Regions from separate parts of the Cytobacillus sp. IB215316 genome, predicted to be linked through region 1. Evidence: predicted binding sites of a transcription regulator. Region 1 holds the regulator's gene; each other region holds the start of a gene.

Evidence for each region. Region 1 encodes LexA, which represses DNA repair genes until DNA is damaged. Its sites were predicted from a motif close to CGAACATATGTTCG; they were not measured.
Region 2: a site for LexA is predicted at 5,413-5,426, ahead of uvrB (excinuclease ABC subunit UvrB). Genes of this name have one in related genera too.
Region 3: a site for LexA is predicted at 8,225-8,238, ahead of SLH48_RS15200 (YolD-like family protein). Genes of this name have one in related genera too.

Annotation. Positions count from the first base shown of each region.
Region 1 covers NZ_JAXBMC010000002.1:162,476-172,764, reverse strand. Annotated here, with positions in the region: gene SLH48_RS05195 (TetR/AcrR family transcriptional regulator) at 1-572, opposite strand, end outside; gene lexA (transcriptional repressor LexA) at 1,267-1,890, opposite strand; gene SLH48_RS05185 (LysM peptidoglycan-binding domain-containing protein) at 2,133-2,447, shown strand; gene SLH48_RS05180 (recombinase family protein) at 2,460-3,110, shown strand; gene SLH48_RS05175 (DUF896 domain-containing protein) at 3,718-3,948, shown strand; gene tkt (transketolase) at 4,170-6,176, shown strand; gene SLH48_RS05165 (hypothetical protein) at 6,260-6,682, opposite strand; gene sirA (sporulation inhibitor of replication protein SirA) at 6,988-7,425, shown strand; gene SLH48_RS05155 (YneF family protein) at 7,611-7,823, shown strand; gene SLH48_RS05150 (ABC transporter transmembrane domain-containing protein) at 8,130-9,878, shown strand; gene SLH48_RS05145 (ABC transporter ATP-binding protein) at 9,881-10,289, shown strand, end outside.
Region 2 covers NZ_JAXBMC010000003.1:42,211-52,499, forward strand. Annotated here, with positions in the region: gene SLH48_RS07290 (nucleoside recognition domain-containing protein) at 1-1,209, opposite strand, end outside; gene SLH48_RS07295 (FeoB small GTPase domain-containing protein) at 1,205-1,942, opposite strand; gene SLH48_RS07300 (FeoA family protein) at 1,933-2,193, opposite strand; gene SLH48_RS07305 (metalloregulator ArsR/SmtB family transcription factor) at 2,415-2,747, shown strand; gene SLH48_RS07310 (heavy metal translocating P-type ATPase) at 2,770-4,836, shown strand; gene uvrB (excinuclease ABC subunit UvrB) at 5,503-7,479, shown strand; gene uvrA (excinuclease ABC subunit UvrA) at 7,490-10,289, shown strand, end outside.
Region 3 covers NZ_JAXBMC010000010.1:2,769-13,057, reverse strand. Annotated here, with positions in the region: gene SLH48_RS15245 (suppressor of fused domain protein) at 1-448, opposite strand, end outside; gene hflX (GTPase HflX) at 940-2,205, shown strand; gene SLH48_RS15235 (methionine gamma-lyase family protein) at 2,219-3,490, shown strand; gene SLH48_RS15230 (MerR family transcriptional regulator) at 3,616-4,017, shown strand; gene glnA (type I glutamate--ammonia ligase) at 4,140-5,474, shown strand; gene SLH48_RS15220 (helix-turn-helix domain-containing protein) at 6,037-6,393, opposite strand; gene SLH48_RS15215 (hypothetical protein) at 6,627-6,992, shown strand; gene SLH48_RS15210 (hypothetical protein) at 7,208-7,516, shown strand; gene SLH48_RS15205 (hypothetical protein) at 7,529-7,690, shown strand; gene SLH48_RS15200 (YolD-like family protein) at 7,866-8,195, opposite strand; gene SLH48_RS15195 (DUF3221 domain-containing protein) at 8,594-8,959, shown strand; gene SLH48_RS15190 (hypothetical protein) at 9,062-9,457, opposite strand; gene SLH48_RS15185 (hypothetical protein) at 9,577-10,289, opposite strand, start outside.

The DNA.
Region 1 (10,289 bases):
ATTAAGTGGTTTAGACTTGACTCATAGTGATCAGGCTTTGACATATCCGCTACATCCACAATATTAGTGAACAAGAAACCAATTAGTGATTGGACGAATTCCAGTGGTAGTGTCTGCCTAATTTCACCTTTGTTATAGGATGCTTCAATGAGCTTGTTCATTTGGTCATTATCCTGAAAATTATGCCTTGTCAACGCCTTTTCGTATATGGGAGTTCCTTTTTCTTTAATAAAGCTGTTTGCAAAACGATTAATATCTGGATATTCATTGGCAAATTGCATTCCAATTCTGATTTGTGTTTTAAATATCGAAAAAATGTCTTTGGAATAATCACTTGGATTCATAACCTTGGCAAGGAATAGTTGCTTTTTTTGAATCAACATGTCTATGAGATTTAAGTAAAGATCTTCCTTGTTGTTAAAATGGTAGTAAAATGAGCCCTTACTCATATTCGCTGTCTTCAAAATATGATTTAATGAGGCTTTGTCATAGCCTTTTTCCACAAATTCATTTAATGCTGCTTGCATTAACGCATCTGAATGTTCGAATTCTTTATTAAATCCTCGCGTCAATTACATCATCTCCTACAAGTTTTTAATCTTAATCGTTAGCTCTGTTCGTAAACTTTGTTGTTATAGTTCTTTATCCTGAAGATAAAGAATACCGTCATTTTATATGAGAATAGATGGCACAAAATCTAGCTGTATTCGTGTTTATTAGTGCAAAAAAAACACGCTATGCTGAAATAGCCTGATAGTTAATGCTGCTTGCTTATTATACATATTAGACCGAATGGTCTAGACCGTCAAGTCTAATCTCGGGATAACGAGCATAAAATTGGTGACATAGTGGGGGATATGAGAAAAAGTGACTAAGAAAATCATTGAATGATAAATTTAAACTAAAGACTTTTTGCTTGAATTTTGTTTTTTTACTAAAAATGGACAGTATTATGAGTTTTATAGGAGCTTAGAAAAGGTGTCTTGAACGCTAGATATATACGTGTGTATATCTTAAAAGTAAAAACAGCAACCATTGTGAAAATAGCCAATCAAAATGAATTCGGAGGGAGCTTACAATATGACAAAAAAATCCTTAGCTCAGAGGTTCTAAGCTAAGGATTGGATTATAATATGAGATCGTATGAATACATTAAAAAGCATTGTGGACTGCTAACCTGTATGTTAATCTATCTGATTGGAACAACGTTTTAAAAGAGACTGTTTGTCAAAGAATAGATCATACATTCGTTATGTACAATAGTGTTTAATGGATGGTACGATACACCCCGATTACTTTTCCTAATATAGCTACATTACGAAGAATAATAGGTTCTAAAGTTGAGTTTTCTGGCTGAAGTCTTATGTAGTCTTTTTCTTTAAAAAATCTTTTTACTGTTGCCTCGTCATCCTCTGTCATTGCAACAACGATATCTCCATTTGAAGCAGTTTGTTGTTGCCGAACAATGACGTGATCCCCATCTAATATACCGGCCTCAATCATGCTATCTCCCATTACTTCAAGCATAAATACATTTTCGTCAGGGGATACAAGTTTATCAGGAAGAGGGAAGTATTCTTCAACATTTTCAATTGCTGTTATTGGTTGACCAGCTGTTACCTTTCCTATAATCGGTACATTCATGACGTTATTTTTTGGGATTACATCAGCAGGATCTAAATCTAATATTTCAATTGCTCTAGGTTTAGTTGGGTCTCTACGGATTAGTCCCTTACTTTCTAAACGAGATAAATGACCATGAACTGTTGAGCTTGAAGCTAGCCCTACCGCTTCTCCAATTTCTCTAACAGAAGGTGGATATCCCTTTGATTGTACTTCTTGTTTTATGAAATCTAGTATGTCTTGTTGCCTTTTCGATAATTTTGCCATCGTTAGCACCTCATTATAATAATCTTTTCTATTGTTAGCATGTATACCCGTTCATAACATTAAAAAATTAAGATCATCTATTAATAATGTAAGGATATACTAGAAAGATTTTACTTTCATTCATTATAGCACGACTTGTTATGTATAACAAACGTAAGTTCGTAAAAATGTTGACATAAAACATTTGTTCGTATACAATAACTAAAAACGAACATGTATTCTGTTAATCAGGGGGACTTATTATGAAACAATCTAAAATTTACTATATCTTATTTTTTACTGTTTTTATCGGCTTTGCTTTTGCACTAATTACTTCTTATAAGGATATCGAGAAAAATGATTATATTACTATTAAAGTAGAAGATGGAGATACACTTTGGGATATTGCGTCCGAGTATAGTAACAGTCACGATTTATCAATCAATGACTTTATCAGTTGGGTAGAGGATGTAAATCAAATAGCTCCTGATAGAATTTTTTATGGTGATGAAATTTATATTCCAGTGTTAAAATCAGAAGGTAATAAAATATATGATACATATGCAGTTAACAATTAATCGGAGGTAGAAATGGAAAAAGCAATAATATATTGTCGTGTTAGTACAAATAAACAAACACAGGAGACATCATTAACACGACAAAAGGCAGAATTACTCCAGCTTGCAAACAGTTACCATTTTGATGTGAAGAAAGTGGTTGTAGAAAGGGCAAGCGGATATGACATGGATAGAGATGGCATTTATGAGCTATTGAATGAAATTAAAGAACAGCATATCGATGCCCTTTTAATACAAGATGAGACGAGGCTAGGTAGGGGTAATGCAAGAATAGCTTTGCTGCATTTTATTTTAAAGGAAAGAGTTAAAATATACACAGTTCATCATCATGGAGAGTTACAATTGTCTGAAGCTGATTCCATGATGTTGGAAATTGTTAGCATTGTTGAGGAATATCAACGGAAAATACATAATTTAAAAATTAAACGGGGAATGAAACGAGCTATCGAAGAAGGGTATAGACCTGAGAGGAATTTAAAAAACATCCATGTAAGCTCAGGTAGAGAAAGAAAGGAAATACCTATTGAGGAAATTATAAGGTTACGACAAAATAATCTCACGTTTTCAGATATAGCGGCAACATTACGTGGTCTTGGATTTGATGTGTCAAAAGCAACGGTACATCGACGTTATAAAGAATATATGCATAATAATTTAGAGTAGATGGCTAACAATAGAATGAACGAATGCTGTAGTATACAAGTTACAATTGTATACTTTTATTACGTTGTTATTGAAAGGCACTTTTCGTAAGCTTTGTTACTATTATTATTACATTAGTACCAAGAAAAGTGGCTTTACATGTTAGTCCTCGTTGTAGAGAAGAATAGATGCCACAATCTGCAGTTGAGTCTAAATATAAAAACAATCATCAATGCGAAAACAGCCTTTCGAAACTTGGTAGCTATTATAATAAAGGAATAGACAGTAAGACGGAGTTTTGATTGGGTCCCCAAAATTATAAGTAGAGAAGGTACGACAAAAGCTAGATGTATACGTGATTAATTCTTAGTCTGAAAAGCAACAGTCTGTATGAAAATAGGCTATTAAAATGACACTATTGGCAATATCATTGTATTCAACTAAAGTGGAAGGTTAAAACGTAATTATTAGCCGATTGACAATGTTTTCAGAGAAGAAAAAATCCAGCAATTGCTAATTGTATAAGTCTTTAGTTTTTTGTACTAAAACAAAACCGTTGAAAATGAAGCTCTCTTCTTGTAATATGTACAGAACATAATATCCTATTGAATAGAAAGGAAGCATTGACGTGTTATCAAATGAAAAAATTAATCGTATTAACTATTTGTCAAAAAAATCTAAATCATCTGGGTTAACGGATGAAGAAAAACGTGAACAACAGGATTTACGCAAGGAATATATTCAATCGTTTCGTAATTCGATGGAAAATACTTTACATTCAGTAAAAGTAGTAGATAAAGAAGGAAATGATGTTACGCCTACAAAATTAAAAAAGAGTAAGAATAGCCGTTTTCATTAAGGCTAGAGTTATTACCATTCGTAAATTTTTATTTTATAATCTTCCTAAATTATAAGCTGAATGAAGGAAGTTTAAGGATACATCATTTTATGTATGGTTTTTTGTACATACTATGAAAAGATGTTTTCTTGAACAAAATGTATCTTTTTTTCACAATGTATGTACATTTGTTCATTTTGAATATATGATATGTACTATAATGATTGAAAGGGTGGTATTTTATGTCACTTAATATTGATGATTTATCTATTGCTGCAATCAGAACTTTATCGATTGATGCAATTGAGAAAGCTAACTCAGGACATCCAGGCATGCCGATGGGAGCTGCTCCTATGGCATATACGTTGTGGACTAAATATATGAACCACAACCCGTCTAATCCTCAATGGTTTAATCGTGATCGCTTTGTATTATCAGCTGGGCACGGATCAATGCTATTATATAGCTTATTACATTTAAGTGGTTATGACGTAACGATGGATGATATTAAAAATTTCCGTCAATGGGGAAGCAAAACACCAGGGCATCCAGAATATGGGCATACTGCTGGAGTTGAAGCAACAACAGGGCCACTTGGTCAAGGTATCGCGATGGCTGTTGGTATGGCTATGGCTGAAAGACATATGGCATCTACATATAATAAAGATACATTTAATGTTGTAGACCACTACACATATACAATTTGTGGTGACGGTGACTTAATGGAAGGTGTATCAGCTGAGGCGGCATCGCTAGCAGGTCACCTTAAGCTAGGACGTCTAGTTGTGTTATATGATTCAAACGATATATCTTTAGACGGCGACCTCGATAAGTCATTCTCTGAAAGTATCAAAAACCGTTACCAATCATACGGCTGGCAGTATATTCGTGTTGAAGATGGTAATGATATACAAGAATTATCGCAGGCTATTGAAGAAGCGAAGGCAGATACTGACCATCCAACGATGATTGAGATTAAAACAGTCATTGGCTACGGAGCACCTAATAAGTCAGGTAAGTCGGCAGTACATGGATCTCCACTAGGTGCAGATGAGTTAAAGTTAACGAAAGAGGCATACAACTGGACATTTGAAGAAGATTTCCATGTACCGTCTGAAGTGTACGACAATTTCTCTGCTACTGTGAAAGATGCTGGTAGTAAAACAGAAGATGAATGGAACCAAATGTTTGCTCAGTATAAGGAGCAATACCCTGAGTTAGCAGCACAGCTAGAAGCAGCTATTACAGGGAAACTTCCAAATGGTTGGGAAAAGGAGTTACCAACTTATGAGGAAGGAAGTAGCTTAGCGACAAGATCCTCTTCTGGTGAGGTATTAAATGCTATTGCTAATAGTGTTCCACAATTTATAGGTGGATCTGCTGATCTAGCAGGATCTAATAAAACAATGATTAAAGAGTCAAATGACTTTATGCCAAATTCATATGGAGAAAAAAATATATGGTTTGGTGTACGTGAGTTTGCCATGGGAGCTGCTCTAAACGGTATGACACTTCATGGTGGTGTGAAAGTATTTGGTGGGACTTTCTTTGTATTTTCTGATTACTTGCGTCCTGCCATTCGCTTAGCAGCTTTAATGAAATTACCAGTAACGTATGTATTTACGCATGATAGTATTGCTGTTGGTGAGGATGGACCAACTCACGAGCCAGTTGAACAGCTACCAGCACTACGTGCAATGCCAGGTCTATCAGTCATTCGACCGGGTGATGCCAATGAGACAGCTGCAGCTTGGCAGGTGTCAATTGAAGCTACTGATAGGCCACACGCTCTTGTGCTTACACGTCAGAACTTACCGACTTTACCAAACACGAAGCGTGATGCATATGAAGGTGTAAAACGAGGAGCATATGTTGTGTCTCCAACAAATAATGACAATGTAGATGCATTGCTCTTAGCATCTGGCTCAGAGGTTAGTCTAGCTGTTGAGGCGCAGAAGTCATTAGCTAATGATGGCATTCATGTATCAGTTGTTAGTATGCCATCTTGGGATCGTTTTGAAGAACAACCACAAGAATATAAAGATGCTGTTTTACCTAAAAACATTAAAAAACGTTTAGGAATTGAAATGGCTTCTTCATTAGGATGGGAAAGATATACTGGCGATGAAGGTGAAATTTTAGCGATCAATCAGTTTGGCGCATCTGCACCTGGAGAAAAAATAATGGCAGAGTATGGTTTTACAGTTGAAAATGTAGTTAACAAAGTAAAGAGCTTATTACAAAAATAAGCAAAAGAGGGCCTTTTTTCAAGGGCTCTTTTTTTTAGGCTGTTTTCGCGGACATTTTTTTCTTTTAGAATAGGAACGATAGCTTAACTTCTCCAACGCAAAATAATACTTAAATGGCAACAATCAATTTCACTAGTTGCTAAAATAAAAGTGATTGTAATACCATCTGGATTAAATGAACATTCAACTTCTGAAGTAATCCCTGTTGATTTAATTAATTGTTCAACTTTATTTAACTGAGACTCTTGAGCGGCGGTCATGACCTGATGTGCAAATTCCTTAGAGTAAGCAATTTTATTTAGAACTAAAGCGGCCTCACTCATCAACTTTTGCATTTCTTTTGCGGATTTACTAAACATTGTAGTGTCAACAGGAGGAAATTGTCTGTTATTAAATGGGTGTCGACTAGTATGGTTTATATGATAGTCGTTAAGGCATGGAGGGGAATTATATATTATTTGATAATGGTATGCACTAGGATCACAATTACCTTTGGGGTTAAACACCTTATCATACCTCCTTCAATCTTTCTGTTAAGCTATTTTCGCTTGGTCGTCGTTTTCGCATTAATTGTTATATTACACGAATTGTATGCATGTTTTTTGTTTTAGAAGGAAAAACAGTTATCTATGTGTAAGTAGCTTTCAACTTTTATATTATACGCTCATAAATAAAATAGGTGATTATCATTAAAAGAGAGATTAGACAGAATTCGGCAAAACAAGTGGTTCATTTTTGCGGAATAAGACAATAATTTAAATAAGACAAGTCTATAATTAAATTAAATATGTAGGATAAGGGAGGGAACTTTGTGAGACACTATCGTATTTATTTAATTGAAGAACAATTTGCTAAGCATTATTTTGGACGAGAGAAAATGCTATTACAGCTGTTTGTAGATTATGAACATGCTAATGGTGCAAGAAAACAATTACTAAAAAAACAAATTGAGTATATAACTCAACCAATTCCTACTCAAACAATCCACAAATTATTGGTGAAACAACTACACAACCAGAACGATAATAACTCTCATCGTAAGGTTCATTCCATATTATTGCCTGATAACAAAAGCTATGCAAAATTAGTCGTATATGAAGAATACATGCAATTAACTGCTGAAGGAAGCTATGAAGCTGAAGCTGTATTTTTTGAGATTATAAGAAAATTCGACCCATGTTTCTTAGCAATGGATATACAGCTCGATCGGTATGGCTGGTTAAAACCAGTTAAAATGAATGCTCTATAGTAATGTTAGTGAATCTTTCATTACCATTATTGTATATAAAATATTTTGAATATTCTGTAAAAAACAATAAAATGACATGTTTTTTATAAAAATTACTTCTTATTGAGACTTTTGTGCTTAACTATTGTATAATCGTATTTGGTTTAGTACACTGTAATGTAGACAATTTGAAGGAGGAAAATAGTATGTGGGAAATAGTTCTATGGGTATCTTTAGGTTTAATTGCTGGAGTTGCTCTAGGATTTTTCATAGCTCGAAAATATATGATGAACTATCTTAAGAAAAATCCACCTATTAATGAACAAATGTTGAAAGTGATGATGGCGCAAATGGGTCAAAAGCCATCACAAAAGAAAATTAATCAAATGATGAAAGCAATGAACAACCAAATAAAATAAAGTTGTAAGGCACTCAAATGGTTGGGTGTCTTTTTATGAATTCGATTACAAATAATGAAGATGGTCTGCAAATAAACTGTTATGAAGTTTTCGTATATGTTAGATTATTCATACATATTATTTCTTTGCAATACTAATAAACATTATTTTTAATGTTTATGTATATGTACATACCTTATCATAGTAAATATCAAGCACTTTCTCACTGAGCGATGAAATCTTATTGGTGAAGAGGGTGAGGCAAGAGACTTAACTTAGTACAGCGATTTTCAAGCTTACTTGACTGAGTTCAATGGGGGACAAAAGATGAGTGTTTTTAAAGACTTGATGTGGTTTTTTAAAAAAGAAAAAAAGTCATATATTTTTGGAATTCTCGTGTTGTGTATAGTAGCTATGCTGGAACTTGTTGCGCCAAAAGTAATTGGGATTGTTGTAGATCATATTAATGATCAGACGTTATCTATTAATCTCTTATTAAAGTGGATGTTGTTACTAATTGCGGTTACTATTATAGTTTATTTTCTCCGTTTAGTATGGAGGATGATGATTTTTGGATCTTCAGTAAAGCTGGCTAGGTTGTTACGAAACCAATTATTTGAACATTTCACAAAAATGTCTCAATCATTTTACCAAAAAAAGCGTATAGGTGACTTAATGGCACATGCTACAAATGATATTCAAGCCATTCAGCAAACAGCGGGTGCGGGAGTATTAACACTTGTCGACTCAGTAGCTACTGGTGGTTTTGTATTAATTACGATGGCAGCCACGATTAGTTGGAAATTAACATTAATTAGTCTAATACCTTTGCCTTTTATGGCATTAGCAACCAATTTTTACGGAACATTATTGCATAAACATTTTCATAAAGCACAGGAAGCTTTTTCTTCTTTAAACGACAAAGTTCAAGAAAGCATTAGCGGGATAAAAGTTATTAAAACTTTTGGACAAGAAAAAGAAGACAATGAGGCATTTTTTGAACAATCTGAAGACGTCGTCAAAAAGAATGTAACTGTGGCTAGGATTGATTCGCTGTTTGACCCTACTATATCTCTCATTGTTGGACTATCTTTTCTCTTGGCAGTTGGGTTTGGATCCAGATATGTCCTACTAGGTGAGATGACATTAGGAGAGTTAGTTTCATTTACGACGTATCTAGGTTTACTTATATGGCCTATGCTGGCTTTTGGTTGGCTGTTTAACATTGTGGAAAGAGGAAGAGCATCATATGACCGTGTGTCTAATTTATTATCTGAAAAAATCGACATTGCCGATGATTCAAAAGATAGTAAGAAAATTCCTTCTGGTCATATTACCTATGATATTAATAGCTTTACGTACCCTAATGAACAGCAAAATGTTTTACATGGAATTAAATTTAAACTACGAAAAGGAGAAACAATTGGTATTGTAGGTAAAACGGGTGCAGGTAAAACAACTCTTTTAAAGCTCCTCTTACGAGAGTTCGATAAATATGAAGGGGAAATCTTATTTGGGGAACATCCTATTGAGAAGTATTCTTTGCATGAATTACGTAGTGCCATAGGTTATGTGCCACAAGATCATTTTTTGTTTTCAAGTACAATAGCAGATAATATAGCCTTTGCTAAACCAGAAGCATCAATATTTGAAATACAGCATGCAGCAAAGCTAGCTCATATTCATGAAGACATTATCGGATTTACACATGGTTATGAAACAATAGTTGGAGAAAGGGGTGTTTCATTATCAGGTGGACAAAAGCAACGGATAGCAATTGCACGAGCCTTATTGATGGAACCAGAACTTCTCATTTTAGATGATTCTTTATCAGCCGTAGATGCGAAGACAGAGGAGAAAATTCTTTCGTCTCTAAAAGACAACCGTAACGGCAAAACAACAATGATAACATCTCATCGATTGAGTGCTATTCAACATTCAAACCTCATTATAGTTATAGATGAAGGTAGAATTATGGAACAAGGGACTCATGAACAGCTAATGAATCAAGCTGGCTGGTATAAAAAGATGTATGTTACTCAGCAATTAGAAGCACTTGTTGAATTTGGAGGATAAACATGGATAAATCAATTTCTGCTAAAAAGCAGCGTCAAGTGTTGTTTCGACTGCTTTCGTATACGAAAGCCCATAAAAAATCTTTTGTCATTGCATTTACTTTATTAATAACTGCAACAACAGCTGATATCATCGGTCCAATCTTAGTCAAAATATTTATTGATGACTATTTAACGCCACAAAATTTAGAATATGGACCGATTCTATTGTTGGCAATTGGATATTTAGGTTCCATCTTGGCTAAGGTCATTATTCAATATTTCCAATTATTAAAGTTTCAGCAAATAGCACTAAAAATTATTCAGCAATTACGAATTGATGTATTTAACAAAGTACATCAACTTGGTTTATCGTATTTCGATAAAACTCCTGATGGGAGCATTGTTTCTAGAGTAACGAATGATACAGAAG
Region 2 (10,289 bases), on a different contig from region 1:
AAGCATGACATTAAGGGCTGTTAACCAAGTCCATCCATTATCGATGAAGATATTCTTTAAAGAATTTAAATTTTCTACCTCTAGCATGGCACCTGTAGATAAATACCCCATTAATAAAATTGGCAAGACAATTTCATTTGCTGGTAAGCCCAAAATAAATGCCATTAAGATAAATCCATCAAGCCCGAGCAGCTGTGCGAATGGGTCTAAGAAGTTGACAACATACATTAAGATACTCGTATCCCCAATATAAATGTTTGCGAAGACCCATGTGAGTACACCTGCTGGTGCTGCGATAATAATTGCTCGTTTTAACACAAATAAAGATTTATCAAGTGTAGCTCTTACAATTGTATTCCAAAATTGTGGCTTTCGATAAGGCGGTAGCTCTAAAGTATAGTGAGTTGGAACACCCTTTAACGCTGTTTTGGATAGTATCCACGATACTGATAACGTCACGACGATACCAAATAAGACGATACCCATAACAGTTGCTGCTGTAACAAGTGTGGCAGTACCTCCAGTGTAGCTTGCAGCCATAAACAATGATGCCATTAAAATAATTGTTGGCCAGCGTCCATTACAAGGTACAAAGTTATTTGTAAGAATGGCTAGCATTCTCTCCCGTGGAGATTCAATAATTCTAGTCGACATGATAGCAGCGGCGTTACATCCAAAGCCCATCGCCATCGTTAACGACTGTTTTCCATGTGCGCCTGCACGCTTGAATAACCGATCCATATTAAATGCTACACGAGGCAAATACCCATAGTTTTCTAGTAAAGCAAAGACAGGGAAGAAAATCGCCATTGGTGGTAGCATGACGCTTATGACCCAAGATGTTCCTCTATATAGTCCTAATACTAAGACCCCATGTAACCAATCTGGTGCATTTACCGCATTAAATGCAGCCGTAATGTAACCTTCGATGGTGCTAAAAAATGTGGCTAGCATAGAAGATGGTACGTTCGCGCCTGCGATTGTTAGATAAAATATGAGCCCTAAAATTGCTAGCATAATCGGGAAACCCCAAATAGGAGAAGTGAGAATTTTATCTATCTTTTCAGATCTTTGAAATCTATCTTGCTGATCGAACGTCAAAACATCTGATGTAATGGCATTTGATGTTTCATAAATTTTAGAAACAATTTGATCTCTCGTTCTATCGTCAGAAGAGCTTACTGATCCTTGAGCAAATAATTGATCAATGGCATCCTGGTTGAACTGAATTTGACTCTGCAAGGTGTTGAACCTCCTTTTTTCCTGATAAATGAAGCTTAAGTTCTTCTATCAAGCTCGTATCTCCATCTAAAATACGCAGTGCAATCCATCTCAAAGGTAAGTGAGTGCCAAGCACATTTTGAATTTTTGGAATGAGGTTATTAATCTCCTCCTCCAATTCATCGTTATATTGAATTTGGTATGGTTTAGTTTCTATTGCTCCAAGGCACATTTTATTCATTTGATCTAACAGAGTATTAATTCCTGTTTTGTTTCTGGCAGAGATTTTTACTACAGGAACGCCAAGAGTTTTAGCTAGTTTTTCTTCATTAATATGAATTCCTTTTCTCTTAGCTTCATCAATTAAATTGACACAGACAATTACTCGGTCTGTCATCTCCATAATTTGTAGCGCTAAATTTAAATTTCTTTTTAGCGCAGTTGCGTCTATAACAACGACTGTAACATCTGGCTTTTCAAATAATATATAATTCCTTGCTACTTCTTCGTCGGCTGAATTTGAGTATAATGAGTATGTTCCTGGTAAATCTATCACTTTAAATTGGTTTTCTTGATATTCAAAATCTCCTTCAGCTCGCAATACCGTTTTTCCTGGCCAGTTACCAGTATGTTGTCGTAAGCCAGTAAGAGTATTAAATAACGTGCTTTTTCCGGTATTGGGGTTCCCTGCGAGCGCAATCGTAAATGTACTCAACGTGATTCCCCTCCTATTTTTGTAGCATAAATTTTAGAGCTTTCTTCTTTTCTTAAAGCAATGACAGTGTCACTGACCGCAAATGCAATTGGATCACCCAAAGGGCTGCGCTGTAGGACTTTTACAGTCGCTCCAGGAACGAAGCCCAAGTCTAGTAATCTTCTTCTCATTGTTCCAGAGATATCTAACCGATCAATTTTCACTTCATCTCCAGAAGTAAAATGGTACAATTCATTTATTTTATTGGATTTATTCATAAATATTCCCCCTGGCCTAAATGTGTGGGTGGAACTTAATATGTTTCCCTCGACCAACTTTTAATTACATCATATGTAGTAAGTGCCTAATTGTCAACTTTATTTAATTAATTGTAAGAATTTTATTGACGATTATAAGAAAGCTATGATAATTTTGAAATAAATTATTGTCAATATGAACATATGTACATATAAATATTATAGAAAAGGTGTGATATTGAATGACTGACAAAAAAGATCACATTGATATAAAAACAGCTTATGAGGAATTAGATGAAGAAACGTTATTTATCGTTTCTCAAACGTTCAAAGCGTTATCTGATCCTACAAGAATTCGAATTCTACATTTGTTATCAGCTCAAGAATGCTCAGTAAATGAAATTGCTGATAAATTAGGCTTACTGCAATCAACTGTATCTCATCAGTTACGCTTCTTAAAAAATTTACGTTTAGTGAAATACAGAAGAGCAGGCACAACTTTATTCTATTCTCAAGACGATGAACATGTAATGGATATTCTTGAACAAACTATAAACCATGCTCTACATCATTAGAATAGTAAAAAGGAGCTAGACAATGAAAGAGTACAAAATTGAAGGTTTGAGCTGCGCGAATTGTGCAGCTGATATGGAAAAGCAGATTAAAGGGCTAGATCATGGTGAATCAGCTGCCTTATTATACAACTCATCTAAGTTAAAGGTTGATGAAAGCATCGACCTCAACAAAGTTAAAAAAATTCTTGCTAGTGATGGTGCAGCCCTTATAACGACTCAAGATCATGATCATTCACATGCCCATTCCCATAACACACATAAAATAAAGGTGTACTTAGGGATTTCTACGACATTATTTTTGTTAACGATTTTATTTGAATCATCAATACCAACGCTACTAGCTGTTTCGTTATATCTTGTGGCAATTGTCATCAGCGGGTATCAAACATTTATAAAAGGGGCTAAAAATTTGGCTCGTTTTAAATTCAATATTGATACGTTAATGACGATCGCTTTAATTGGAGCAATTTCAATCGGTGAATGGAAGGAAGCGACAATTGTTGCCATCTTGTTCGGTTTAAATGAATACCTTGAAGGTCTCGGTATGGAAAAGGCCAGAAAATCAATGGAGAAATTACTACAAGTTGCGCCAAAAGATGCAATATTAATTAAGAATGGTGTTGAACAAGTCGTTCCTATTTCAACTTTAACAGAAGGTGATATCGTTCTAGTGAAGTCTGGGGCAAAAATACCTTCTGATGGTGTAGTAATTGATGGGAAAAGCTCGGTAAATGAAGCAGCGATTACTGGTGAATCATTACCAGTAGAAAAAGAAGCAAGCACCAATGTGTTTGGTGGCAGCATTAATAATGAAGGTGTCCTTAAGGTGAAGATTTTAAAAGCATATGAGGATTCATCCTTGGCCAAAATCTTACACCTTGTGCAAGAAGCACAGGAAACGAAGACACCAACTGAGCAGTTTATTAACAAATTTGCTAAGTACTATACACCAATTATCATGATCATTTCTTTACTTGTTATGCTTGTACCCCCATTGTTATTCGGGGATGCTTGGGGACCATGGCTTTATCAAGGTTTAGCTGTATTAATCGTAGGCTGCCCTTGTGCATTAATATTATCTTCACCAATTGCGATAGTATCTGGGATTACACGCAATGCACGGAACGGTATTCTCGTAAAAGGTGGTGTTTTCCTAGAGCAGTTGGGGAAAATTGAATCCATCGCATTTGATAAAACAGGTACGTTAACAAAAGGACAACCTCACGTAGAAACAATTATCGAGTATGATAACAATTTGTTAAACATTGCGGGAGCTGTTGAAAGTAAATCTTCACATCCACTAGCAAAGGCGATCATGAAAAAGGTAGCAGAAAAAGATATAGCTTACGTTGAAGCAGATGACATAGAAACGGCCACTGGCCGCGGAGTCATTGCGAAAATTAGTGATAAAACTTATTTTGTCGGTAATGAAAAAAGCATGCCTCACATACACTTTGTTGAAAAAATACAGTTAGATATTGATCGCCTAAAGAGCGAAGGGCTCACACTAGTTATCGTCGCTGATCAACAGCATGTATTAGGAATCTTTGGTATATCTGATGAAATACGTGAGGAAAGTAAACATGTTATGAAAGAGCTTCACAAAAAGGGTATAAAACATACCATTATGCTTACAGGGGATCACGGAAAAACAGCTGAAAAGGTAGCAGGAATAGTAGGCGTAACAGATTATTATGCAAACCTTCTTCCAGAGGAAAAAGTCGATAAAATAAGAAATATACATGACCATGGAAAAGTAGCGATGATTGGTGATGGTATAAATGATGCACCTGCTCTAGCGGTCGCTGATCTTGGTATAGCGATGGGAAAGGGAACAGATAGTGCGATTGAAACGGCTGATATTGTTTTAATGCAAGACCATTTAGGTAAACTACCAAGCGCTGTATCCATTGCGAAAAAGGTGAATAGAACGATCAAACTCAATATCACTTTAGCACTAGGATTAAAAGTCATTGCGCTCTTATTAACAATACCTGGCTGGCTTACTTTATGGATTGCCATTCTAGCAGACATGGGCGCCACAATCCTCGTGACACTCATCAGCTTAACAATTATGCTAGAAAAATAAGGGGTCTGACACCTGCTGCGTTTATGAGTTGGAGCAGTTAGGGTCAGACCCTATAGCTTTGTATCCGCTTATTGATTTTGAATAAATTCAGTAATAAGTAAATTCTTTTCCGGTAATAAAAATAGCTCCTATTGTAGAGATGAGACCATAATTATCCCCAAAAACCTTTCAGAAATGTCTAGCTCAAAAAAGCTACTATTATACAATAAATACCATACTGTTGGATGAATAAATGAAGCTTTTTCTTAAGTGTAAATAACAATTTATTAATGTTTACTTTTCCCTGTGCGTACCAAGTTTTCTTTAAAACTCTACATAATGCCATTCTACGATAAATAACAGAAACCTCTAAAAAATATACGAGCTATACCACGAGTGCAAAACTGTTCATTTCATTTTCATCCATTTCAATTCTATATTAATAAAAAATGTTGTTTCGTACTAACATATAAACACGTATACATCTATCGTTGAAGTTATTAAAATTATTGGTCTCATAGGAATAATAGTAATAAAGTTTACGAAAAGTGCCCTGTTATTTTCTTTCTTTTATGTAATGGGGATTTGCTAAAAAAACGAATATAAGTTCGTATTTTTGTTTAATTAATGATAAAATATGGTACAATGATAATACAACTATTACGGGATTGGAGGCTTTCATCAAAAATGAATCAGTTCGAGTTAGTCTCAGCTTTTAAACCGTCTGGTGACCAGCCACAGGCAATTACTGAAATTGTAGACGGTATTAAACAAAAGAAAAAGCATCAAACATTATTAGGGGCAACTGGTACGGGAAAAACGTTTACGATCTCTAATGTAATTAAGGAAGTTAATAAACCTACTTTAATTATTGCTCATAATAAAACGCTTGCAGGACAGCTATATAGTGAGTTTAAAGAGTTTTTTCCTAATAATGCTGTAGAATATTTTGTTAGTTATTATGACTATTATCAACCTGAAGCGTATGTTCCACAAACGGATACTTTTATTGAAAAGGACGCCAGTATAAACGATGAAATTGATAAGCTGCGTCACTCAGCAACTTCTTCATTGCTAGAACGGAAAGACGTTATTATTATTGCGAGTGTATCTTGCATTTATGGTCTAGGTTCTCCAGAGGAATATAGCGAGCTGGTCGTATCATTACGTGTTGGAATGGAAATTGAGCGTGATCAAATGCTTAGAAAACTCGTCGATGTTCAATATGATAGAAATGATATTGACTTTAAGAGAGGAACGTTTCGCGTACGTGGAGACGTAGTTGAAATCTTTCCAGCATCACGAGACGAGCATTGTATGCGTATAGAGTTTTTTGGAGATGAAATTGATCGTATACGTGAAGTCGACGCTTTAACAGGGGAAATTATCGGTGAACGTGAACACGTGGCTATTTTTCCTGCATCACATTTCGTAACACGAGAAGAAAAAATGCAAATTGCCATGAAAAATATTGAACAAGAGCTTGAAGAGCGTTTGAAAGAGCTTCGTGACAATGACAAATTACTTGAAGCTCAAAGAATAGAGCAACGTACTAGATATGACCTGGAAATGATGAGGGAAATGGGTTTTTGTTCTGGTATTGAAAATTATTCGCGTCATTTAACACTCCGGGAAGCGGGATCTACACCATATACGTTGATCGATTATTTTCCTGATGATTTTCTAATTGTTATTGACGAATCACATGTGTCATTACCACAAATTCGAGGAATGTTTAACGGTGATAAAGCTCGAAAACAGATGCTCGTGGATCATGGTTTTAGGTTGCCATCAGCATTAGATAATCGCCCTTTACGTTTTGAAGAGTTTGAGGAGCATGTAAACCAAATAGTCTATGTATCGGCGACACCTGGTCCGTATGAGTTAGAGCATTCCCCTGAAATGGTTCAACAGATCATTCGTCCAACAGGGCTTTTAGATCCATTAATTGATGTGCGCCCCATTGAAGGACAAATCGATGACCTAATCGGGGAAATTCAAGTGCGTATAGCGCGGAAGGAACGCGTGCTAGTTACAACATTGACAAAGAAAATGTCAGAGGACTTAACAGATTACCTCAAAGAAATAGGTATAAAGGTTACATATCTCCACTCAGAGATTAAAACGCTCGAACGAATAGAGATTATACGTGATCTCCGACTAGGTAAATTTGATGTCCTCGTTGGTATCAATTTATTAAGGGAAGGTTTAGATATACCGGAAGTTTCTCTAGTTACTATTTTAGATGCCGATAAAGAAGGGTTCTTAAGATCGGAAAGGTCGCTAATCCAGACGATGGGAAGGGCTGCACGTAATGAAAATGGTAGAGTCATTATGTATGCTGATCATGTGACCAACTCAATGGATATTGCAATCAAAGAGACGAAGCGGCGCCGTGAAATACAAGAAGCTCATAATAAAAAGCATGGCATTACGCCAAAAACAATAAGAAAAGAAGTTCGAGATGTCATACAGGCAACTTATGCAGCGGAAAATCAAGAAACTTACGAAACAGACAAGCCAAAAGTAACAATGACCAAAAAAGAACGAGAAAAGCTAATTGCAGATATGGAAAAAGAAATGAAGGATGCTGCAAAAGCGCTCCACTTCGAACGTGCGGCTGAACTGCGTGACATATTGATCGAGTTAAAAGCGGAAGGATGAAAATAAGAGCATGGTAAAGGATAAAATCATTGTCAAAGGAGCTAGAGCTCATAATCTAAAAGACATCGACGTCACAATACCAAGAGACCAGCTTGTTGTCTTAACTGGTCTTTCTGGTTCAGGTAAATCTTCGTTAGCATTTGATACGATTTATGCGGAAGGCCAACGGCGCTATGTTGAATCATTATCAGCATATGCACGTCAATTCTTAGGACAAATGGACAAACCTGATGTCGATGCAATCGATGGGCTTTCTCCGGCCATATCGATAGACCAAAAAACAACAAGTCGTAACCCTCGTTCAACAGTCGGTACAGTTACTGAAATATATGATTATTTAAGGCTATTATATGCTCGTGTAGGTCGTCCGGTATGTCCTAATCATCATATAGAAATTACATCTCAAACGATAGAGCAGATGGTTGATCGCATTTTGCAATACCCTGAGAGAACGAAAATGCAAGTTCTTGCTCCAATCGTTTCTGGGCGTAAAGGGACACATGTGAAAACTTTTGAGGAAATTAAAAAGCAAGGTTATGTTCGTGTTCGTGTTGATGGGGAAATGACCGAGCTTACAGAAGATATAACATTAGAAAAAAACAAAAAGCACTCAATTGAAGTCGTCATCGATCGGATTGTCATCAAGGATGGCATTGCTTCAAGGCTATCAGATTCACTAGAAACGGCTTTGAAGTTAGGTGAAGGTAAAGTAATCATTGACGTAATAGGCGAAGAGGAGCTGTTATTTAGTGAGCTTCACGCATGCCCGCATTGTGGATTTTCAATAGGGGAATTGGAGCCGAGAATGTTTTCATTCAACAGTCCATTTGGAGCGTGTCCAAGTTGTGATGGACTAGGTACCAAGCTTGAAGTAGATCTTAATTTAGTCATTCCTAATTGGGATCTATCATTACTAGAACATGCTATTGCTCCGTGGGAACCACAAAGCTCTCAATACTACCCTCAATTATTAAAGGCTGTTTGTGATCATTACGGAATAGATATGAATGTCCCAGTAAAGGACATACCAAAGCATTTGTTTGAGAAAGTACTGCATGGTAGTGGGAATGAAGAGATCTATTTCCGTTATGAGAATGACTTTGGGCAAGTGCGCGAAAATCATATTATTTTTGAAGGGGTCATACCTAATATTGAGCGTAGATATCGTGAAACGAGCTCGGATTATATTCGTGAGCAAATGGAAAAGTATATGGCACAGCAGTCTTGCCCAACATGTAAAAGCTATCGCTTAAAGAAAGAGAGTTTAGCTGTTTTAATAGATCAGAAGCATATTGGTGAAATTACTTCTTTTTCCATTACAGAAGCGTTGGATTTCTTTGAAAACCTTAAATTGACTGACAAAGAAATGACAATAGCTAATATGATTTTAAGAGAGATTAGTGAGCGCTTAGGCTTTTTAAACAACGTTGGACTAGATTATTTAACTTTACACCGGTCAGCTGGAACACTTTCTGGGGGAGAAGCCCAAAGAATTCGTTTAGCGACACAGATTGGTTCAAGGTTAACAGGTGTTTTATATATTCTAGATGAACCTTCGATTGGATTGCATCAACGTGATAACGACCGCCTTATTCAGACGTTAAAAAACATGAGGGATATCGGTAATACATTAATCGTCGTGGAACACGACGAGGATACTATGCTAGCAGCTGACCATTTAATTGATATCGGCCCAGGTGCAGGAATCCACGGTGGGGAGGTTGTTTCTGCAGGTACGCCTGAAGAAGTTATGAATGATCCAAAATCATTAACTGGTCAATACTTGTCGGGAATCAAGTTTATTCCTCTACCAACAGAACGTCGTAAGCCGGATGGCCGTTATATTGAAATCGTTGGTGCAAAGGAAAATAACTTAAAAAATGCGAAAGTCAAAATTCCTTTAGGTACATTTATATCTGTTACAGGTGTGTCTGGATCAGGGAAAAGTACACTGATTAACGAGGTTTTACATAAATCATTAGCCCAAAAGCTTCACAAGGCAAAATCAAGACCTGGAGAGCATAAAGAAATTAAAGGAATTGACCATTTGGACAAGGTTATTGACATTGATCAATCACCAATCGGAAGAACTCCACGTTCAAACCCAGCTACATATACCGGTGTGTTTGACGATATTAGGGATGTATTTGCCGCAACAAATGAAGCAAAGGTTAGAGGATATAAAAAAGGGCGTTTTAGCTTTAATGTTAAAGGTGGTCGCTGTGAAGCGTGCCGTGGTGACGGAATTATAAAAATTGAAATGCACTTTTTACCTGATGTTTATGTTCCTTGTGAGGTATGTCATGGGAAACGCTATAATCGTGAAACGTTAGAAGTGAGGTATAAGGATAAGAATATATCAGAGATATTAGAAATGACTGTAGAGGATTCACTCTCTTTCTTTGAAAATATTCCTAAAATAAGACGGAAGCTTCAAACGATCTACGATGTTGGTTTAGGTTATATCACGCTTGGACAGCCTGCTACGACGTTATCAGGCGGTGAGGCTCAGCGGGTAAAATTAGCATCGGAACTACACCGACGCTCAACGGGAAGGTCTCTTTATATTTTAGATGAGCCAACGACTGGTTTACATGTAGATGATATTTCAAGGCTATTAAAGGTACTTCAAAGACTTGTAGAAAATGGAGATACAGTTTTAGTTATTGAACATAACCTAGATATTATTAAAGCAGCTGATTATTTAATTGATCTTGGCCCTGAAGGTGGAGATAAAGGTGGGAAAATTATTGCAACAGGGACACCTGAACAGGTAGTTAAGCAAGACGATTCTTATACTGGAAGATATT
Region 3 (10,289 bases), on a different contig from region 1:
TATTTGTTTTTGTTTCATACTGAAAGCGGTGCCCTTCATATTTAAGCCAGTGAATTTGTTTTAACAATGTTCCTCTATCATAGATTCCCCATTCATCTTTAAATTTCTTTTTAAGAAATTCTAGTTTATCCTCAGGCAAGACTTCTGTAAACAAATATACTGAATTATCTTCATTCCAATCTAATTGTAAAATTGGACCATGCATATAAAATTCTACAAACATTGCCTTTAAGGCGATTCCAAATCTTTCTTCATCAGATTTTTGGTATGCTTGACTCCACAATGCCTCATATGTCTTTTCATGTTCGTCTTCTTCATGTATTAACTCTTCTTTGGCTTCTTCTACACCTTCCTTTATGCCTTCTCGAACTCCCTCCAGAATAGTTTTTCCTACTTTCCAAACGATAATAAGACCAATGATTGCTGCTACAATCCATTTGATTGCCATGACTGTTATATCTCCTCTCTGTTATTTTTATTAGGCTGTGTTCGTATCAAGTTGTTGTCTTTCATACTAAAACAGAAGCACGCATTCGGTTAGTCTAGATTTTTTGTCTTCTTTAGACAGTTAGTATACGGTATGATCATTATGTAACTGTCAAATTTAGTTAAATAGTAAACGAGTATACGAAAAGAGCCTAGAATTATTTAACCGAAAGCTCGTCTAATATTTTTACGGGTGAATAAAAATAATAGAGCAAGATTGAATATATATACTATATATTCTGAATTTTATAATAACAAATTATTAATACCAAAATCTACAAGAAAATAGTCACGCATTACTAATACTAAAGTCTTATTTTTTCTATTGATATTCCATATTACATGCGAAAACAAACATATATTAATTCATTTCAAATATGTTCGTGAAAAGTCTCTAGTTTTGATATGATAAAAAAGAGTGTTAATTATTATAAAAGGGAAGGTACATGGAGTTTGAATATAACTACAAATAAAACCGCTGAAACAGCAATTTTAGTTGGATGTCAATTGCCCGATTTAAATGATGAAAGATTTATGTTTTCGATGGAGGAACTTGCATCTTTAACAAAAACGGCGAATGGGACTGTGGAAGTTGTCGTTACACAGAAAAGAGAGAAAGTTCACCCTGCTACATACATAGGTAAAGGAAAAGTAGAAGAAATTGTAAATTTGGAAAGTGAAATAGAACCACAGATTATCATTTTTAATGATGAGCTGACACCTAGCCAAATTAGAAATTTAACAAAGTTATTTCAGGCGAGGGTAATTGATAGAACTCAACTAATTTTAGATATTTTTGCAATGAGGGCTAGATCACGTGAAGGGAAGCTCCAAGTTGAACTTGCACAATTACAATATTTATTACCTAGACTAGCTGGGCAAGGTATTTCTTTATCTAGGCTCGGGGGAGGAATTGGTACAAGAGGTCCAGGTGAAACGAAGCTCGAAACGGATAGAAGACACATCCATCGTCGAGTCGTTGAAATTAAGCAACAATTATCGTCGATCGTTCAGCATCGAGTGAGGTATCGTGAACGGAGAAAGAAAAACAATGCATTTCAATTATCTTTAGTAGGATATACGAATGCTGGAAAATCAACGCTTTTTAATCGTTTAACAGCAGCTGGTGCTTATGAAGAAAATGAGTTGTTTGCTACATTAGATCCTATGACGAGAAAGATGTCGATACCATCTGGGATGAATGTACTGCTCACGGATACCGTAGGATTTATACAAGATCTTCCTACCACATTAGTAGCTGCATTTAGATCTACATTAGAAGAGGTCAAAGATGCTGATGTACTTATACATGTAGTTGATTGTTCCAATCCAGATTATTTTAATCATGAACAAACTGTATATCAGTTAATAGAAGAGTTAGGTTTCGAAAATATTCCAGTCATAACCGTTTATAATAAGCGTGACAGTATTCATTCAGATTTTGTACCCTCATCAAATACAGAAGTTGTCACAATTAGTGCACATAACGACAATGATGTTATTAAACTGAAAGCTTGGCTCGAAAATCGGATAAAAGAGAATATGGTTAAATATCACGTGAAAATTCCAAGCCAAGACGGGAAATTACTGTCATCCATCAAAACGGATACGATTGTAACAGAGACAAAATATGATGAAAGAGAAGATGTTTATGAATGTACAGGATATGTATTATCTTCACATATCGCATTCGGTAAACTAAAGAAATATCAAGTTTAGAAAGGGAAGAAACATGTTTCATAACTTAAGTAACGGAGAGCAAATCTCCGACATAGTAAATATAGTAGAAGACAAAATACGTAATATCCATCATCAAATCGATCGGAATATAGAAGTGAATCAATATCGAGTACTTGAGAGTTTTCGTGGACATAAAATAAGTGATTCACATTTCACGCCTTCAACAGGTTATGGTTATGATGATGTTGGAAGAGATACGTTGGAGAAAGTATATGCACAAGTTTTTGGAGGCGAAGCTGGATTAGTTCGCCCACAAATCATATCAGGAACGCATGCCATTTCAATTGCATTATTTGGTGTGCTTAGGCCATTTGATGAGCTTTTGTATATAACTGGGAAGCCATATGATACTTTAGAGGAGATAGTAGGAATTAGAGGTTCAGGCGTAGGTTCTTTTAAAGAGTATCATATTGGGTATAACAGTATACCGTTAGCTACAGATGGCAAAATTGATTATAACAAAGTAAAAGAAGCGATAAATGAAAAAACTAAAATGATAGGTATTCAAAGATCTAAGGGATATGCAAATAGACCCTCGTTTTCGATAAGTGAGATTCAAGAAATGGTTCAATTTGTAAAATCGATTAATGAAGAAATCGTCGTTTTTGTTGATAATTGTTATGGTGAATTTGTAGAACCATTGGAGCCTTGTCATGTAGGTGCAGACTTAATTGCTGGATCGTTAATAAAAAATCCTGGTGGCGGTCTTGCTAAAACGGGTGGTTATATCGTAGGGAAGAAAACTCTTGTTGATGCATGCTCCTATCGAATGACTTCTCCTGGAATAGGTAGTGAAGCAGGAGCATCGTTACATAGTTTGCAAGAAATGTATCAGGGATTTTTTCTCGCTCCACACATTGTTGGTCAAGCTTTGAAAGGTGCTGTTTTTACATCAGCTTTCTTATCCGAAATCGGCATGAACACACATCCTAGCTGGAATAGTCATCGAACAGACCTTATTCAATCAGTCCAATTTGATAATAAAGAAATGATGATTGCATTTTGTCAGGCAATCCAATATTGTTCCCCAGTCAATTCTTATGTTACTCCATACCCTAGCTATATGCCTGGTTATGAAGATGATGTGATCATGGCGGCTGGTACCTTTATACAAGGGTCTAGTATAGAACTATCAGCGGATGGGCCTTTGAGGCCACCATACGTAGCATACGTACAAGGGGGGCTAACATATGCTCACGTCAAGATAGCGGTTTGTTCGGCAATCAATCATTTGATTGAAAAAAATCTCCTCAAAATAGGCTAAATAAGAACAGAATGAACGAAAAGAAAATTGATGTAATTTATTGTGTTAGATTTTATGACATAGTGTTGACAAAAAACATAACATGGAATATACTGAATATAGTAATAAATGATGGAGGTATCATTATGGCTGATGAAATCAGAAGGTCCATGCCACTTTTTCCTATCGGAATCGTGATGCAGTTAACCGAATTAACAGCTAGGCAAATTCGATATTACGAAGAGCATGGATTAGTATCTCCGGCAAGAACCGAAGGGAATCGACGATTATTTTCTTTTAATGATGTTGACAAGCTATTAGAAATTAAAAATCTAATAGATCAAGGTGTCAATATGGCAGGGATTAAGAAATTATTTGCAGGCAATCAAGATGCAAAACCTGTACAAGAAAATGAAGTAGTTAAAGCGAACAAACAAGAACTATCTGAAGATGAACTGCGCAAGCTACTAAAAGCTGAACTGATGAATGCTGGAAAATACAATCGTACAACTCTGAGACAAGGAGATATGTCCCGATTTTTCCATTAATTAAAATGTGCATGCAACCGTTAGAAATAAGTAAAATATAGGTGAAATATATTCTTGAATGGATGCACTTCACCAATTTTTATTTAAATAAATTTTTTAAAATCAAGGGAGGAGCTTTTTTTATGGCAAAGTACACACGAGAAGACATTGTTAAGATGACTGAGGAGGAAAACGTTAGATATATAAGACTACAATTTACTGATTTATTAGGAACGATCAAAAATGTTGAAATCCCTACTAGTCAGTTAGAAAAAGCACTTGATAATAAAATGATGTTTGATGGATCTTCAATCGAAGGCTTCGTACGTATAGAAGAATCCGATATGTATTTATATCCTGACTTAGATACTTGGGTTGTATTCCCTTGGACATCTGAAAAAGGTAAAGTTGCACGTCTAATTTGTGATATTTACAATCCTGATGGTACTCCTTTTGAAGGAGATCCACGTAATAACTTAAAGCGTGTACTTAAAGAAATGGAAGAGCTAGGATTTACTGACTTTAATTTAGGAGCGGAACCAGAGTTTTTCTTATTTAAAGTTGATGAAAAGGGCGAACCAACTCTTGAATTAAATGATAAAGGTGGATACTTTGACTTAGCACCGACTGATTTAGGTGAAAATTGCCGCCGTGACATCGTTTTAGAATTAGAAGAAATGGGCTTTGATATTGAAGCATCTCACCATGAAGTAGCGCCAGGGCAACATGAAATCGACTTTAAATATGCTGGTGCGTTAAAAGCAGCTGATGATATTCAAACGTTCAAGCTTGTTGTAAAAACGATCGCTAGAAAGCACGGTTTACACGCAACATTCATGCCAAAACCACTTTACGGCGTAAACGGATCTGGAATGCATGCAAACCTTTCATTATTTGCTAATGGTGAAAACTCATTCTTTGACCCTACTGGCGACTTAGAGCTTAGTGAAACAGCTCGTCAATTTATCGCTGGTGTTATAAAACATGCACCAAACTTTACAGCTGTTACAAATCCAACAATCAACTCATATAAACGTTTAGTACCTGGTTATGAAGCTCCTGTATATGTCGCTTGGTCAGCTCGTAACCGTAGCCCATTAATCCGTATTCCTGCATCTAGAGGTATGAGCACACGTGTTGAAGTGCGAAGCGTTGACCCAAGTGCAAACCCATACCTTGCAATGTCAGTATTACTTGCAGCTGGATTAGATGGTATCAAAAACAAGCTTACAGCTCCTGCACCAGTTGACAGAAACATCTATGTAATGAACAAAGCTGAGCGTTTAGAAGCTGGTATCGTAGACTTACCTGCAACACTAGAACATGCATTAGAAAACTTAAAGTCTGATGAAGTTATGACAGGTGCAATGGGTAAACATTTATTCGAGCACTTTGTAGAAGCTAAAGAAATAGAATGGGATATGTTCCGTACGCAAGTTCACCCTTGGGAACGTGACCAATACATGACTTTATATTAAGAAAATAAAAATGTTGATTTAACAACGTTTATAGCAGTTTATTAGGTGGGTCAAGTTGTGAGATTTAATTCTCTATTACAACTTGACCCATTTTTGACCACAAAAACTTCAAAAAAAATTTACAAAAACTTCAAAAAAATTTTACCCCAATTTGACAATTTCCATCGTATACAAATATTACATAAAGGGGGAGACATAAAATATAAACTCCATGAATTTTTGTTAAAGGAGGCAAGTGAAGAAGCTAAATATGCTTGTAATAGATTTTTTTCTATTATTTGACAGTGAAATTGAGAAGGAACAGTTTGAACATTTAAATGGTAGAGGAATTTAGGGTAAATAGCAGAGAAAACTAATCATCAAAATTTATAGCATGTCTAATAGAAAAGGAAATACAGTGTGAACTACACACTAAATGAGTTTCCGGCATAATCAACATTTTAGAAAATTGTCAACTGGAATGGCTTGTTAGGAAATTAAGATATTATTATAAATGATTAACTTAGATCATTTATAATAAAAGAAGTATTTTAAAAAAATAAAAGCCCAAATTTTATTGGGCTCATCTATTAATAGAGGTTGCTTCAATTTCATGTAACCATTTATCAATGGCTGCTTTAGGGAAGAAGAGCTCACCCTTAATTTTTAAATAAGGTATTACGCTTTTACCATTTGAATCTGGGAATAACTGAGTTACTTGTTCATTGCTTATACCCAAATATTCGGATAACTGTGTAGCAGTTAATAATTGACCTTGTGTTGCATCTATTGTGTATGATTTAGTGGCTTCAATTCCATCAGACAATTGTTCTGCAATTATTCGATTGCCTTCCTTTAACCCATTTGAAATAAACCAGCTACCTATTACAAGACAAATAGCTAAAGTAAATAGTGATCTTGCTATTAAATTTTCTTTCATAGATTTTCACCCCTAATTTAATATATGTTTATTATATGAAAATTTTCCAACAAAAGGGCGTGGAACTTAATTTTCGTTTTTTTGTTTTAGTAAATCATAATAAAATGACAATTTTAAGTCTAAGTTTCAGTAGTCTAAGAGTACTTAAATTGTCGATTGGATTATTCTTAATAGTGTATTGTGATCATACAAAGAGGAGGAATTTACATGCTTGTTCGAAGGGAGGCGGGAGTATGAAAATAAATTTTACAGGGATATCAATTATTATTCTAGCAATATCTATCTTAGTCAGTTCAGTATTTATCTCCAATTCTTTATCAGACATGGCAAAATCTAATTCAGTTAGTTCAGTCAATTCAGTAAGTGAAAACAGTAAGATAGAAATGAGATTATATAGTAAATCAGAAATAGCTGAGTATATGGGGATTACCATAAGTGAATTTGATGGAATAGATTTAAATCAAGTTCTTTCAGGCAGTGGGATTCCATTTATACGTACAGATGATGATAATTACTATACTATTCATGGGATTCAAGAGTGGTTGTCAAACAATAATACATATTCAATCTATGACAATAAGGATTTTATTAATAATTGAAAAAGATAAAGGAGCATGTGGGAGTCTTACATGCTCTTTTTATATGGGGGATTCAGGTAATTAAAATAATCATGAATAATAGTGAGAATAACATTATCAGCGCCCTCAAGAGTGATAATAGGGATATAGTTATTTGTGAATCCAATTAAATATCCATTTTATTATCAAACCAATTCTCAATAAAAAATAAAAACCTATCAAAATACGGGGACATTTTGTACTACGGTTTCGGTAGTGATAATGCTATAGGGGAAAAATCTAATACAGGACATACTGCTGTACTTTCAACAACTGATTATTATGTGATTGAAGCTTCTAAAACTGCAAACAGTGGTAATAAAGTACACCATTGGAATAGAAGTAACTTATGGGATGGTGCTAGCGGAATAAAACAATACAAAGTAACCACTAAGTTGGGGACTAACGCGACTACTTCTGAATTAGAAGCAGCTGTTGATTACGGATTAGAACATGTAGGAGATGATTATAGAATAAAAACAGATATTTGGTCAGAAGATGAGTAGTACTGCTCAAAGTTGACTAACGCTCAGTGGGATGAAGTTGGATATAATTTGCAATCTTCTAGAGCGTTTCATATTGATGGATTACTTGCAGTTATTCCTTCTGATATTGTAATAGATGCCAACACTCGTTTAGTAAAAGAGTGGGGTACTATAAGGAATTATTACAAGGGATGAGTGGGAGAAGAAAGTATCAAAAGGTGAAAAAACAACGGATGAAGCGGTGTTTTTAAACACTGTAAATGTTGTCCGTCCTTTAAAATACGCATACAAATAATAACAATTGCATAATATAAAATACAGCAAGATATTCACTCCATGAAAAAACAGCCCTGCAAAGCATGTGGGGCTGTTATATTATTTGTACATTAATAATATCCTCAAATTTAATCCTGTGTATTTCCTCGAATTTATCCTTTACTCTAATATGTTTATTGAGCTGATCTACATAATGAATATGTCCCATGCATGGTTTAAACGCACCGTTCTCAAAATACGTCACTGTTACTTCTTGTGTAAACTCCATAGCTTCTAGGATTGTACTGTTAATTTCCTCTATTTCATGCTCATCTAATACAGGCTTTTGCACCTTATAATAATTAGCCTTTGCTTCCTTCATCATCTTCATATGTTCCGGTTGTATAAATGCTGGCACCCATTTCATTATCCCTCTGTCCTTCAAACGTATCACTCCTTTACCAATAGTATATACGAAAATACGTTCGATTAATACATTAAAACAGAACATATGCACGTTCATAATTAGACATAAGGAGATGCTTGGAATGAGAGGCTTAAGTAACTAGGATAAATAATAATAATCTCAGCTCAGATGATTTTTCTCAAGGAGGAGACAATGGTGCAGTAGTATACAATCCTTACAATTTTTTAATACACCCTATACATTCTGGAGGTGAATTTCCATCCGGAGGAGGTGGAACATATGGACTTTACACTCAAATAATGAACGCTATGGAATTATATGATATCTTCCCCTATACTAATGATACAGTAATTCACTTGCCAGAATAAATGAACAATGAATAAGCAACAAGTAAAATGGAATTAGAGGGGTTCTATATGAATTTATTTAGATATGCAATTACTGCTGTAATTTTATCTCTTCTTGTATCATGTTCAACGACAAATCCAATATTCGAAGGTTACATTATTGAAAAAAGAGAAGGTAAAGTGTATGAAATCCTTGTAATTAGTAACATTACTAAAGATGATATTGATGATAAATCAAAGGAAGATCTAATATCAGAGGCACAAGAAAATCAATCAGCTTATTTTGCTATTGATAAAGATGAATATGATGAGCTAACTGTTGGTCAAAAGGTTAAGGTTTGGCATAAAAGAGTAGCTGCTGAAACAAAGCCCCCAAAAGTAGGAGCAACAAAAGTAGAAATATTAGAAGAATCGGAGAAGAGTGTGGATAATTAGTAATAAGGGAGAGGAATTTTACCGTAAGGATATTATTTTAATACATCGTATAAATTATAACTACATCATGATTAACAATCAAGAAGAAAGGAGAGAAACAACCTATCTTTCCTCTTTATATACATTAGTCAGCTTTACTTTCTTCTTTCCAAATATCTTCATATTCCATCTTAATATAGAATGATCTTTTATGAATACCTTGATAACTTTTTGACTGTCAACACTAGAAGCTTGTTCAATATCATCACCTGTGACTTGAACATTAATTGGTGTGTTTGCAGAATAGCCTTCATCTCCACTTGTATTAACTGATCCATGAGTTGTATCTATCTTAGTGCTGGTGTCATGGGCTGCGCCAGTACATTTACTACTTTCACCTTGAATTCTGTAAAGTCTTCGTCTGAAGAGAAGGAGAAGGATGCAACATTTTTCTTGCGATTGATTCTCCAGATTTTCAATCCACTTTGTCTTGGAGTTTTTTTTTCTCAATTGCTCCAAAATTGTTTTCCACTTCAGACACATCCCTTCAAAATAAAAAAGAGACAGTCATTTAGACTATCTCTAACATCATTTTAAATTTTAATACCTGCTTCAATATTCAATAACATCTCTCCATCTTAAATTTCATTATTGATCCATCTATTTACTTCACAAAAATATAGTACAGTGACTCCCCAGTATACAGGGTTATTTAATCCACTTGCTAAACTTTTACCAAGCCCCATCATGTAAAACTCAACTAAGTGTATACTACTGTATATGATAAAAATGATAGTCAGATATCTAGTTCGTTTGTCTTGTGCAATCATTGCAAAGATACCAATTACACTCCCGACAACTATTCCCAAGCTTAACACATTTAAATCATTTGTAATTAACCAAATGACTATTGATAACATCAAATAAAGTAAGAACCCTGATAAGAACATTAGTATATTTTTTCTGGTGGATGCTGATATTTTTAAATACTTATAAAAATAGCTCCATGTAAAAATTAAAAATATCAAGGATGATGATTTGATTAAACTCATAATAATTAGTAAAGTGCTCTCCGTTACATTTCTTAGTTCAATTTCTAGAATAGTAGGGTTGTTAGCAAAAAAATATATACCAATAATAAATGAGACTACAGTTATTAAATATGTTATACCGTAAAATAACTCAAATTTCTTAAAGTGTTTATTAATGGACTTTGAAGATCTTAGATAGCCATTAAATCCTATTATACTAGCTATAGAGAACAAAACTGCTTCAATAGTTAAATCGACTAATCCAACTCTATTTGTTGATATTAAAACCATGTAACCTACAATTGAAGTAATAAATGCTA